Regions from separate parts of the Fusicatenibacter saccharivorans genome, predicted to be linked through region 1. Evidence: predicted binding sites of a transcription regulator. Region 1 holds the regulator's gene; each other region holds the start of a gene.
What was found. Region 1 encodes NrdR, which represses ribonucleotide reductase genes. Its sites were predicted from a motif close to CACAANATNTTGTG; they were not measured.
Positions count from the first base shown of each region.

Region 2: a site for NrdR is predicted at 2,149-2,162, ahead of nrdD (anaerobic ribonucleoside-triphosphate reductase). Genes of this name have one in related genera too.
Region 3: a site for NrdR is predicted at 1,762-1,775, ahead of PGS38_RS08980 (ribonucleoside triphosphate reductase). Genes of this name have one in related genera too.

Region 1 covers NZ_JAQEGR010000001.1:44,447-48,693, forward strand. Annotated here, with positions in the region: gene PGS38_RS00245 (GNAT family N-acetyltransferase) at 1-702, shown strand, start outside; gene PGS38_RS00250 (acylphosphatase) at 730-1,035, shown strand; gene PGS38_RS00255 (YlmC/YmxH family sporulation protein) at 1,036-1,287, opposite strand; gene nrdR (transcriptional regulator NrdR) at 1,430-1,882, shown strand; gene PGS38_RS00265 (DUF3786 domain-containing protein) at 1,897-2,532, shown strand; gene PGS38_RS00270 (citrate/2-methylcitrate synthase) at 2,663-4,021, shown strand; gene PGS38_RS00275 (patatin-like phospholipase family protein) at 4,126-4,247, shown strand, end outside.
Region 2 covers NZ_JAQEGR010000003.1:195,041-199,287, forward strand. Annotated here, with positions in the region: gene PGS38_RS04355 (hypothetical protein) at 1-958, opposite strand, end outside; gene dapF (diaminopimelate epimerase) at 1,164-2,012, shown strand; gene nrdD (anaerobic ribonucleoside-triphosphate reductase) at 2,184-4,247, shown strand, end outside.
Region 3 covers NZ_JAQEGR010000008.1:55,597-59,843, reverse strand. Annotated here, with positions in the region: gene PGS38_RS08980 (ribonucleoside triphosphate reductase) at 1-1,648, opposite strand, end outside; gene hflX (GTPase HflX) at 1,896-3,131, opposite strand; gene PGS38_RS08970 (tetratricopeptide repeat protein) at 3,150-4,184, opposite strand; gene glmM (phosphoglucosamine mutase) at 4,181-4,247, opposite strand, start outside.

The sequences.
Region 1 (4,247 bases):
TCCGCTTACACCTTTGCGCCGCTGTTTCCGGAAAACGGCGAAGCGGACGAAGAGGCGGCAGCCTTTGCAAAGAAGCTGAATGAGGAAAAACCGCTTTACGTGGTAAGAGAGGATGTGAAAGCCTGCCTGAAAACGTTCGGCGAGCAGGCAATTGCAATCTGGAAAAACGGTGAGCGGATCGGATATCTGGCACTTTGCGGCGGAAACCAGGTTGTGGAAGCAGAAGTGTTGGAGGAACAGGATTTCGTTCCTGCACTTGCCGCTTATTTAAAAGAAAATGCGCTTGACTCTCTTTTCATTTCCATTCCGGTGTATGAGACCGGAAAAGCAGCAGCGTTATCGGAAGTCTGCGAAAGCTTCACAAAAGAGCGCTGCGGTTCCGCGATGTACCGTATTTTCCAATTTGCAGACGTCATCGAGGCAATGCTGACCATGAAAGCAGAGACGATGGGCATCAGCGATGGAACGTGGTTCGCCGTACTGGAGGGACAGCCGCTGACCGTGACGGTAAAAGATGGAACTGTGACCGTGACACGGGAAGCCCATCCGGGGGCAGATGTACTCAACCGGGAGCAGGCGCAGGAACTGCTTCTTTCACCGCTGGCAAGTAAGGGAAGCAAGGTTCCATCTGAAATCTGGAAGAACATTCCATCCGACTGGTTCCCGCTTCCGCTGTACTGTGCGACGGCAGACGAATTTTAGGCAATGACTGTTGGGAGGCAGAGAAATATGAACGAGACAGAGAAACGAGACAGAAGAGACGAAAAAGAAGAAATCCGGTACCATGTGATTTTCTACGGCCAGGTGCAGGGCGTGGGGTTCCGTTATCGGGCGTATTATGCTGCCTACCAGCTCGGACTGACCGGCTGGGTGAGAAACTGCTGGGATGAGACGGTGGAGATGGAGGTGCAGGGTGATGAGGAGACGATCACGGAGATGATCAAAAGGATCCGCACCTCCAGCTACATCGAAATCACGGATGCAAAATGGACGAAGATTCCGCTGGAATCGGAATTCGGTTTTCATATCCGTTGATCAGGGCTGTTTTTTCTCTTTTTCCGGAATTTCGACAAGAATGATATCGCTGCCGATCTGGCAGATGCGGTCCCATGGGATCACAAAATCCTCGCCGTGGCAGAAAAAGCCGCAGAATTTCACAGGACCCGGAAGAACGAGTCCGGTAAGATGTCCCGTTTTTGGATTGAATTCCACATCAATCGGACAGCCGAGCGTTTTGCAGGTGCAGATATTGATAACTTCTTTCTGGCGGAGATCTACAACGCGCATGCGGTGCTCCTTTTTACTGATTCCTATGGAAAAACATATGCGAAAATGTTGCTGCAGTTGACTTGAATTTCACGGAAAAATGCGTATACTGTAAAAGTAGAAAACTTTCCGAAATACTTATTTAGAAACGAGGACGAAAGATATGAGATGTCCATTTTGTAATCAGGATAATACCCGGGTTGTGGATTCACGCCCGATTGAAGACAGCAATGCGATCCGCCGCCGCCGGATGTGCGATGTCTGCGGCAGACGCTTTACGACATACGAAAAAGTGGAGACGATCCCTTTGATCGTCATCAAAAAAGATATGAACCGCGAGCAGTATGACCGCTCGAAAATCGAGACCGGTATCCTGCGCGCCTGCCACAAACGGCCGGTGTCCGCCGAGAAGATCAACGAGATGGTCAACAAGGTGGAGACGGAGCTTTTCAACGGCGAGGAACGCGAGATTCCAAGCTCTGTGATCGGAGAGAAGGTCATGCATTACTTAAAAGACCTGGATCAGGTGGCGTACGTCCGCTTTGCGTCGATTTACCGTGAGTTCAAGGACGTCAACACGTTCATGGACGAGCTGAAAAAGATGCTCGACAAATAGCGGGAGGCAAAAAAATGGAAGTGTCGAACTATATTAAAATGCGTGATCAGATGCAGGAACGTTTTCTGACATACGATCAGAAGGAGATCGAAGGAAAGTATGGCTTTGCGTTTGATGGCGATTATTTCTATGTGCCGTATCTTTTTGAAGAATGGAGAGTGAACCGCCATACCGGCGTTGTAGAGGGATCAAAAGACCATTTTCTTCATGTACATCAGGGCAGTTTCAATGAGACGCTGACGATTTTCGACCTGCTCTGCTGCGGAAAGAAGGAGATTGTGCTCGCCGGCACGTATGCGCGTACCAATTCCTTAAAGGGAACGATCAAAGGCCGCACGATTGCGTCCGGCGTTCACGACAGCCGCGCCGCACGGTATGACGGGCATGTGGAACAGCTGAAAAAAGCATGCGTTTCCCTTGGCGGAAAACCATATTTCCCGGGAGACGCTGCTTTTGTTTTTCATGTCTTTCCGTTTCTGCCGCTCGTCTTCCAGTTCTGGGAGTCCGATGAGGAATTCCCGCCGGTGCTGAAGTTTATGTGGGATGAAAACGTCCTCGATTATCTGCGGTTTGAGACGCTGTATTACGTGATGGGAGATTTCCTGGACGCACTGGATCAAGCCTTCGATGCATGTAAAACAGAAGCCTGATACCTTTTGTGAGACAAAATCTTACGAAAATTTTTCGAATGTTTATAAAAATTTCAGTATACGAATCCCTTGGTTTAATGCTATAATGAGCGAAAGTGAGTAAAAAAAGAGAAGAGAAAGGGGAATGCATATGGCTTTTAGCATGAAAGTAACACCGGAAATAGAGGAACTGACAAACATCTGTCTGGATAACTCCAAAATGGATGTTTCGCTGTATGGGCAATACGATGTAAAACGCGGACTGCGCGATGTCAACGGCGTTGGCGTCCTTGCGGGACTGACACAGATTTCAAACGTTGTGTCTTCGGATATCATTGACGGCGTCAAAACACCGTGTGACGGACGTCTGTACTACCGCGGCATCAACGTGGAAAAACTGACCCAGGGATTTTTGAGTGAAAACCGTATGGGATTTGAAGAAGTCGCTTATCTGCTCCTGTTTGGAAATCTGCCGAATGAAGAGCAGCTTAAGCATTTTAAGACGATTTTAAAACAGCAGCAGTCCCTGCCGAAGAACTTTGTGCGTGACGTTGTTATGAAAGCGCCGACCAAGGACATGATGAACACTCTGTCCCGAAGCGTTCTGACCCTGTACGCGTACGACAACCACGCAGATGATACCTCCCTTCCGAATGTGCTTCGCCAGTGCATTAACCTGATTTCTGTTTTCCCGATGCTGTCCGTCTATGGCTATCAGGCGTACAACCATTATATCAAGGGAAAAAGTTTATATATCCACAATCCGTCGAAGAAGCTTTCCACCGCAGAAAACATTCTGCTGATGCTCCGCCCGGATCAGAAATACACCCCGCTGGAGGCGAAGATCCTCGATCTTGCCCTCGTCCTCCACATGGAGCACGGCGGCGGTAACAACTCAACCTTTACAACACATGTTGTTTCTTCTTCCGGAACCGATACGTACTCCGCAATTGCAGCGGCGCTCGGCTCCTTAAAGGGACCGAAGCACGGCGGTGCAAACATCAAGGTTGTGCGGATGTTCGACGATATGAAGTCACACGTCAAAGACTGGACGGATGAGGAAGAAGTATCGAATTACTTAAGAAAGCTGCTGCACAAAGAGGCGTTCGACCAGAAAGGTCTGATTTACGGTATGGGCCATGCGGTTTACTCCATTTCCGACCCGCGTGCGCGCATCTTCAAGACCTTCGTTGAGCAGCTGGCAAAAGAAAAACACAGAGAGAAAGATTACCGGCTGTACGCTATGGTCGAGGAACTGGCTCCGAAGATCATCGGCGAGGAGCGCCATATTTACAAAGGTGTATCCGCAAACGTCGACTTCTACAGCGGCTTCGTTTACAGCATGCTGGATCTTCCGCTGGAGCTCTACACCCCGATGTTCGCCTGCGCGCGTATCGTCGGCTGGAGTGCACACCGGATGGAGGAACTGATCAACACCGACAAGATCATCCGCCCGGCGTACAAGAGTGTCAAAGATGAAGTGGACTATGTTCCGCTGGAAAACAGATAAAACAGGCAGAAGGGCCGGAGCGTGTCGGGATTTTCCGATCTGCTCCGGCATTGCTCTGTGCAGGAAGTAATGTGTCATTGTGAAAAATAGGAGAGTGCAGGAGAATGAATGAGACAAAAAATTACAGCATAACAAAATCCGGAGCAGTCATATTGGAAGGAGGGGCCAATCGCGGCGTCTTTACAGCAGGAGCGCTGGACTTTCTGATGGAGCAGGAGTATTATAT
Region 2 (4,247 bases), on a different contig from region 1:
TCGCCTCCGCGCCGTAATTATGTACGGTGCAGTAAAGCTTCTGACCGCCCTTTTCCAGCGTGACGTAGCCGTATTTTCCGTTTAAAACGGCCGTATCGGACTCTTTCGTATTGACGGTCCAGTCGTGGTCCAGAAGTTCACTGACCGGAACGGGAAGATGATAGAGTACATCGTCAAAGCGGACGGTCCAGTCGTTGATTTCAATGCTGTCGGCTTCCGGTGCCTGGTAGGCCTCCACTTCCGGTGTTGTGGCATCGCTGACACCATCGAGCGCTTCTGCATCAGCCGTGGTCGTAAAGTTCTGCATATCGAGGGAATACAGAATTCCCGTTTTGTTATCGAAGCCGAGCGTGATCGTCTGGTACAGCCCGTACTCATACGTGAACTGCACAGAGGTATCGGTCTCATAACGGTCCTTTGGCGCACCGTAGATGCTTTCCGCATCCTCCATCAGCGACTGCTGCAGAGTGACGCCGTTCGGCAGGCCGACATAGATATTCTGGCCCTCAGCGGTCGAGGTGTCGATGTGAATGCCTCCGATCAGGCATTCCGCCACTGGCTTTGCCGTGGTATCCGGATTGGCAATATCGACGGTAATCTGGTTTCCGTCCTTTTCAAAACTTTCGCCCTCTGAGAAGGATTCCGGCTGGATTTCCTTCGTGTCGTCGCCGCTGTAGACCCAGCCAAGCGCTGTAAAATCCGCGTAGGATTCCGGAATTTCGTATGTATCGCCCCAGATGGCAAGCTGAAAACTGTTCAGGTTCTTCGAGAGATCCACATCGTATTCCGGAATCTCATCGGAATCGCCGGAGGCCGCCAGATTGTCTTCGGGGTCGTCATCGTCGGTACTCTGACTGATGGTTGTGATCGGAATCGTTTCTGTTTTCTTTCCGCAGCCGCTCGTTCCCACGAGGAAAGCGGCAAATACTGCTGTTAAAACCCAACGGTATTTTTTCATCAAAACCTCCTCATAATAAATGGTTAAAAATATTTGAAAGTTACTTCATGTAGGTAACGATATCAGTTCCCCCTATTCTATCACATTCCGCTTCGTTTTCCAATGTCTGAAGCGGATTTGAGAAAAATGGTTTTTCAAACGCGCGGTACGGAATACATATTTAGTAAGGAACTGGAAAGGGCAGAAGTCTGGGAGGAGGCTGTGTATGCGTTTTACAAAAATGCAGGGCTGCGGAAATGATTATATCTATGTAAATGCCATGGAGGAGCGGGTGGAGAGTCCGGGACGGCTGGCAAAAGCGGTAAGTGACCGCCATTTCGGCATCGGCGCGGACGGGCTGATTCTGATCGGGGCATCCAAAACAGCAGATTTTTCGATGGAAATGTACAACGCCGACGGCTCGAAGGGCGCGATGTGCGGCAACGGCATCCGCTGTGTGGGAAAATACGTGTACGAGCATGGGCTGACGAGAAAAACGACGCTGACTATCGAAACCGGCAGCGGAAACCGTGTGATTCATCTGCAGACGGGGGAGAATCTGAATGAGATCTGTCAGGTGACAGTGGAGATGGGAACGCCGGAATTCCGCGCCGCACAGATCCCCGTTGTTTCTCTGGGGGAATATGTGCTGGAGCATAAAATTACCGTGTGCGGGGAAAATTATACGATGACCTGCCTTTCGATGGGAAATCCGCATGCGGTGATTCCGGTGGAAGATGTGGAAAAAATATCCATTGCAAAGACCGGTTCCGCTTTTGAACACCTTTCCTGCTTCCCGGACCGTATCAATACAGAGTTTATCCAGACTTTAGATCAACACACAATAAAAATGAGAGTCTGGGAACGTGGGAGCGGTGAAACGCTGTCCTGCGGAACGGGAGCGTGTGCGGCAGCCGTCGCGGCGATGCTTTCCGGCTGTGTTTCGGAGGGAGAAACTGCCGTAGAACTGCGCGGCGGCAGGCTTTTCGTTACATGGGACCGGACGAAAAATAAGGTCCTTCTGACCGGCCCGGCCGAGACCGTTTTTGAAGGAACGCTTGCAGAACGAATTTGAAAAATGCAGATTTCTGTCTGCACGAAAGAGCAGTATGCAATATTCTGAAAATAAAAACTTACAGGAAATGCCTTTTCTTTTCAAAAGAAACATGCTACAATATGTGGTGCCCGCTACAAGAAAAGGGTGGGGGACACACAAGATATAGTGTTTGATTTGGAGGACACCACAATGGTTTATATTATCAAAAAGGACGGCACCAAAGAAGAATTCGACGCGCAGAAGATCGTTCGTGCCGTAAATAAATCCGCACAGAGAATCCTGTATACCTTCTCACAGCAGGAGATTGACTTTATCTGTAAGTTCGCAACCGAGCACGTATATTCCCTTGGAAAGACCGAAATTCCGATCAGCGATATGCACAATATCGTGGAGGGAGCACTCGAAAAAGTAAACCCGGCTGTGGCAAAAAGCTACCGCGATTACCGCAATTACAAAACTGATTTTATCCATATGATGGACGAGGTCTACACGAAGAGCCAGTCCATCCGCTACATCGGCGACAAGAGCAATGCCAACACCGACAGCGCCCTCGTTGCAACGAAGCGAAGCCTGATTTTCAACGAGCTGAACAAAGAGCTGTACCGCAAGTTCTTCATGAACCGCAACGAGCTGCAGGCCTGTAAGGACGGCTACATCTACATCCACGACCAGTCCGCACGTCTCGATACCATGAACTGCTGTCTGTTCGATGTCGGAAACGTTTTAAAAGGCGGCTTCGAGATGGGAAATGTCTGGTACAACGAGCCGAAGACACTTGACACCGCATTTGATGTCATGGGTGATATCGTCCTCAGCACCGCTGCACAGCAGTACGGCGGCTTTACCGTGCCGGAGGTGGACAAGATCCTTGCTCCGTACGCACAGAAGAGCTATGATTACTACGTAAAAGAGTTCCTGAAATATACCGACGCATCCTGGGAGGGTGCACAGGAGAAAGCCATCGAGTATGCGATCGACAAAGTAAGAAGAGAGTGCGATCAGGGATGGCAGGGAATTGAGTATAAACTGAACACTGTTGGATCTTCCCGCGGTGATTATCCGTTCGTTACCGTGACCCTCGGCCTTGGAACGAGCATGTTCGAGAAGATGATTTCCATCTCCCTTCTCGAGGTCCACAAAAACGGACAGGGCAAGAAAGGCCACAAAAAGCCGGTGCTCTTCCCGAAAATCGTCTTCTTATATGACAAGGCAATTCACAGAGAGGGCGGCATCGCAGAAGATGTCTTCGAGGCAGGACTTGACTGTTCTTCCAAGACGATGTATCCGGACTGGCTGTCGATGAGCGGCGAGGGCTACATCGCCGAGATGTACAAGAAATACAAGAGAGTCATCAGCCCGATGGGATGTCGTGCTTTCCTTAGCCCGTGGTACGAGCGCGGAGGCATGGAGCCGGCAGATGAGAACGACAAACCGGTCTTTGTCGGACGTTTCAACATCGGAGCCGTTTCCCTTCATCTTCCGATGATCCTGGCAAAATCCCGTTCCGAGAACCGCGATTTCCACGAAGTGCTCGACTTCTACCTCGAGATGATCCGCGATCTGCACAAACGGACCTACGATTACCTCGGCGAGATGCGTGCATCCACGAACCCGCTGGCTTACTGTGAGGGAGGTTTCTACGGCGGCCACTTAAAACCGTCCGACAAGATCCGCCCGCTGTTAAAGCCGATGACCGCATCGTTCGGTATCACGGCGCTGAACGAGCTGCAGGAGCTGTACAACGGAAAATCTCTTGTTGAGGACGGACAGTTCGCACTTGACACGCTGAAATATATCAACGACAAGGTTGCCGAGTTTAAGAAAGAGGACGGCATCCTCTATGCGATCTACGGCACACCGGCAGAATCCCTGTGCGGCCTGCAGATAGAGCAGTTCCGCAAACAGTACGGCATCGTCCGCAACGTTTCGGACCGCCCGTATGTGAGCAACAGTTTCCACTGCCACGTAACCGAGGACATCACCCCGATCCAGAAACAGGATCTCGAGGGACGTTTCTGGGAGCTCTGCAACGGCGGAAAAATCCAGTACGTGCGCTATCCGGTCGGCTACAACAAAGGCGCGATCAAGACACTGATCGAGCGTGCGATGGAGCTTGGCTACTACGAGGGCGTAAACCTGTCCCTGGCTTACTGCGATGACTGCGGCCACCAGGAACTCGACATGGATGTCTGCCCGGTCTGCGGTTCCAAGAACCTGACAAAGATCGACCGTATGAACGGCTATCTTTCCTAC
Region 3 (4,247 bases), on a different contig from region 1:
CCGGCCATTTTGCACGGTCGTGTTTTGCCAGACGGTATGCGGTCGACTCCGCCGGAGTTGCCTCAAGGTTGTACAGATCGCCGTACTCCTCCTGGTAATCAGAAAGACGCTCTCTCATATGGTTCAGAACTTCTTTCGTAAACTGCTGTGTCTTCGGATCCTCCAGACCCTTTCCGAGCCATGCGGCATTTAAGCCGGCCTCGTTCATACCGATCAGACCGATGGTTGAGAAGTGGTTCTCAAACGTTCCAAGGTACCGTTTCGTATATGGATACAGTCCCTCGTCCAGGAGGCGGGTAATGACCTCACGTTTCGTCTTTAACGAACGTGCGGCAATATCCATCATATGATCGAGACGGCGGTAGAACTCTTTCTCATCTTTGGACTGATATGCGATACGCGGCATATTGATGGTGACAACGCCGACCGATCCGGTGCTCTCGCCGGAACCGAAGAATCCGCCGGTTTTCTTTCGAAGCTCACGCAGATCCAGGCGGAGACGGCAGCACATGGAGCGCACGTCGCTTGGTTTCATATCGCTGTTGATGTAGTTGGAGAAGTACGGGGTACCGTATTTTGCAGTCATTTCGAACAGCAGACGGTTATTCTCCGTATCGGACCAGTCAAAATCGGATGTGATGGAGTAGGTCGGGATCGGGTACTGGAAGCCTCTTCCGTTGGCATCTCCCTCGATCATCGTCTCGATGAACGCTTTGTTGACCATATCCATCTCTTTTTTACAGTCTTTGTACTTGAAGTCCATCTCCTTGCCGCCGACGATCGCCGGAAGCTCCGCGAGGTCATCCGGTACGGTCCAGTCGAGTGTGATGTTGGAGAACGGTGCCTGGCTTCCCCAGCGGCTCGGTGTGTTGACGCCGTAGATAAACGCCTCGATGCACTTCTTCACTTCGCCGTAGCTTAAGTTGTCCACTTTGACGAACGGCGCCAGATACGTATCAAACGAAGAAAATGCCTGCGCACCTGCCCACTCGTTCTGCATAATGCCGAGGAAGTTGACCATCTGGTTGCACAGAACCGAAAGATGTCTTGCCGGAGAAGAAGTAATCTTTCCGTTGATGCCGCCAAGTCCTTCTTTGATGAGCTGTTTTAACGACCATCCTGCACAGTAGCCGGTCAGCATCGACAGGTCGTGGATGTGAATATCCGCGTTGCGGTGTGCCTCGGCGATCTCGTCATCATAAATCTCTGATAACCAGTAGTTGGCTGTGATCGCGCCGGAATTGCTTAAGATCAGACCGCCGACAGAATACGTTACGGTCGAATTCTCTTTGACACGCCAGTCCTCTACTTTTACGTAGCTGTCCACGATCTCTTTGTAGTCTACGATCGTCGATTTCATGTTGCGGATTTTTTCCCTCTGCTTGCGGTACAGAATGTAAGCTTTTGCCACTTCTGCGTAGCCGCACTGGATCAGCACGTTCTCCACGCTGTCCTGAATTGCCTCCACTGAAATTTTTCCGTCTTTGATCTTGGACTGAAAGTCCGCTGTTACGCGCAATGCCAGCATCTGAAGCATGTCATCGCTGAACTGCATATCTTTTGCGCCGAATGCTTTTCCAATCGCATCGGTAATCTTTTTCATCTGGAACTCTGCAATCGTTCCGTCTCTCTTTTCTACCTGAAACATGGAATCCCTCCTGTTAATTCAACCGTTTCTGCAAGGCCTTTTTAAGGTTCCACTCTTTGCAGTGTCTGAACCATATGATAGCAGAGCATGTTTCTCCCGTCAATAGTAAAAAGTACCATATCTAGTGTGAAATTTTCTAACATCACTAGATATGGTACTTTTACTTGTGTTCTGTCCCTTCCATTTTTCGGCGCTGTACGGCGCTTAAAGGGATGTACTGCCGTTTTTAAGCCCGCTTGCCATACCTCTATACCCTCGGATAGATATCCTTCGGTACATAGGCTTTTACGCGGATGCCTTCCGGCAGATATTCTTCTTCGAGCAGAATTCCGTATCCGCGGATCAGTGAAATCGTTCCCGCCTTATCGTACGGATAGAGGCGCTCGATATAGATTTTTCCCTCCATCATCCACGAGGAGAGTAAATTTTTGAGGTCTTCGAGTCCCTGTCCTGTTTTGGCAGAGACCGCAAGGCTCGCGTCTGCCCGGAAATCTTTTACAACCATCGGGGCGAGAAGCTTATCCTGCTTGTTCAGCAGGGTGACGATCTTTTTGTCCTCAACTTTCAGTTCCCGCAGCGTATCGTACACGACCTGCATCTGCAGCTCCATCTGCGGATTTGACGTATCCACAACGTGGAGAATATAGTCGGCATACCGTGCTTCCTCCAGCGTACTGCGGAATGCATCGATCAGATGATGTGGCAGCTTATTGATAAATCCAACCGTATCGGTCAGCAGGATTTCCTGTCCATCCGGAAGGGTCAGTGACCGCGTCGTCGTATCCAGCGTGGAAAACAGCATTGCATCTGCCAGAATTTCCGATCCTGTCAGTGCATTTAAAAGACTGCTCTTTCCCGCTGACGTATAGCCTACGAGCGCCGCTACCGGGATTTTGGAACGTTTTCTGCCTTCACGAAGGAGCTCTCTGTGCTGGCGTACTTCCTCAAGCTCACGTTTTAACTGCGTAATACGCGTGCGGATCAGGCGCCGGTCGGTTTCCAGCTTTTTCTCTCCCGGTCCTCTCGTACCGATTCCGCCGCCAAGACGGGAAAGCGATGTGCCAAGGCCGGAAAGTCGGGACGCACGGTACTTTAACTGGGCCAGCTCAACCTGGATTTTACCCTCGCTGCTCACGGCGCGCGCCGCAAAGATATCCAGGATCAAAAGCGTACGGTCCATGATCTTGCATTCCAGTGCTTCCTCCAGCCCTTTTAACTGGATCGAGGAGAGCTCATCGTCGCAGATGATGCCCGTCGCATCGCAGGCGCGCACCAGAATTTTCAATTCCTCTAATTTTCCTTTTCCGATGTACGTTCCCGGATGAATGGCCTCCCGCACCTGCACCAGGCGGCCCTCCACCTTCGCACCGGCGGTGCTGGCCAGTTCCGCCAGCTCGTCGAGCGATTCTTCTGCTTTTGCGCCGCCGTTTTCCTGTACGCCGACCAGAATCACGCGCTCCTGTTCTTCTCTTAAATCAAACAATCCAACTTCCTCCGTCTGTTATCGGTTCTGGAGAAACGTATTTTCCCGCTGCGCCGCGGTGTTTTCTGGATATGCTGCCAGAAAATCCGCCATCAGCGACTTCGCGGTATCAAAATCCGCCCGTTTTTCATAGGATACAATCTGGTTGAACAGCAGATTTTCCCGGTCGGAATCCTCTGCCGTTTTGAGTCCTTCCTCGATATACGAGAGTGCACTGTCCGTGTCGTTTTCCGCAAGTGCGCAGAGCGCCAGCCCGTTGTTTGCTGCCGCCGCAAAGCCATCTGTCGAAAGATACGAAGAAAACAGTGCTTTCGCCTCGTCGTTCTGACCATTGGAAAGGTAAACCTCGCCGAGCATTTCCATCGCCGCGCTGCTGCCGTCCTTCATTGCCTTCGAGAACGCTTTGACCGCCTCGTCCTGCTCCTCCAGATAGTAGTATGCGCAGCCGATGTTATAATAATCCTCGGTCGTTTTCGGCTCAATCTTCACTGCCGCTTCGAGGTAACGGTCTCCGTCCGCCTTCATGCTGCTCTCCTGATACAGCTCGTAAATGTCAAGGCAGAGCTGATAGCTCTCCTTCGTCTCCACTGCCGCATCAAAATCCACCTTCGCCTGCTCGTAATTCTTCTGCAGGAAGTACGCGCGTCCCCTAAGGAACAGCGCATCGGCATCGGCCTTTTCTTCCTGAATATTGGTGCAGATCTCAATGGCTCCATCCAGATCTCCGGCCTGTACGCAGGTTTCCGCCTCGTAATACATGACATCGCGCGAAAACTCCGCGTCTTTGTGCTTCATGCTCGAAAGACTGCTCTTGAAAGCCTCTTTTGCCTTGTCATACTCCTGGCTTTTCAGATAAGCGATGCCGAGCGACCGGTAGCTCTCCGCCAGTCGGTCGCCTGCCTTTACGGCTCCCTCCAGCATCGCAATCGACGTTACGTAGTCCTTCTGTTCGAGCGCCTCGATGCCCTTTTTATAAAGCTTTGAATTTTTATTTTCACAGCCGCCAAGCACCATTGCCGCCGCCAGAAAAAAGATTACCAGTCTTTTTTTCATTCTGTCACAAGTCCTTCTTTATGCATCACAGAAACAACCTGGTCTACGTATTTTGCACACGTT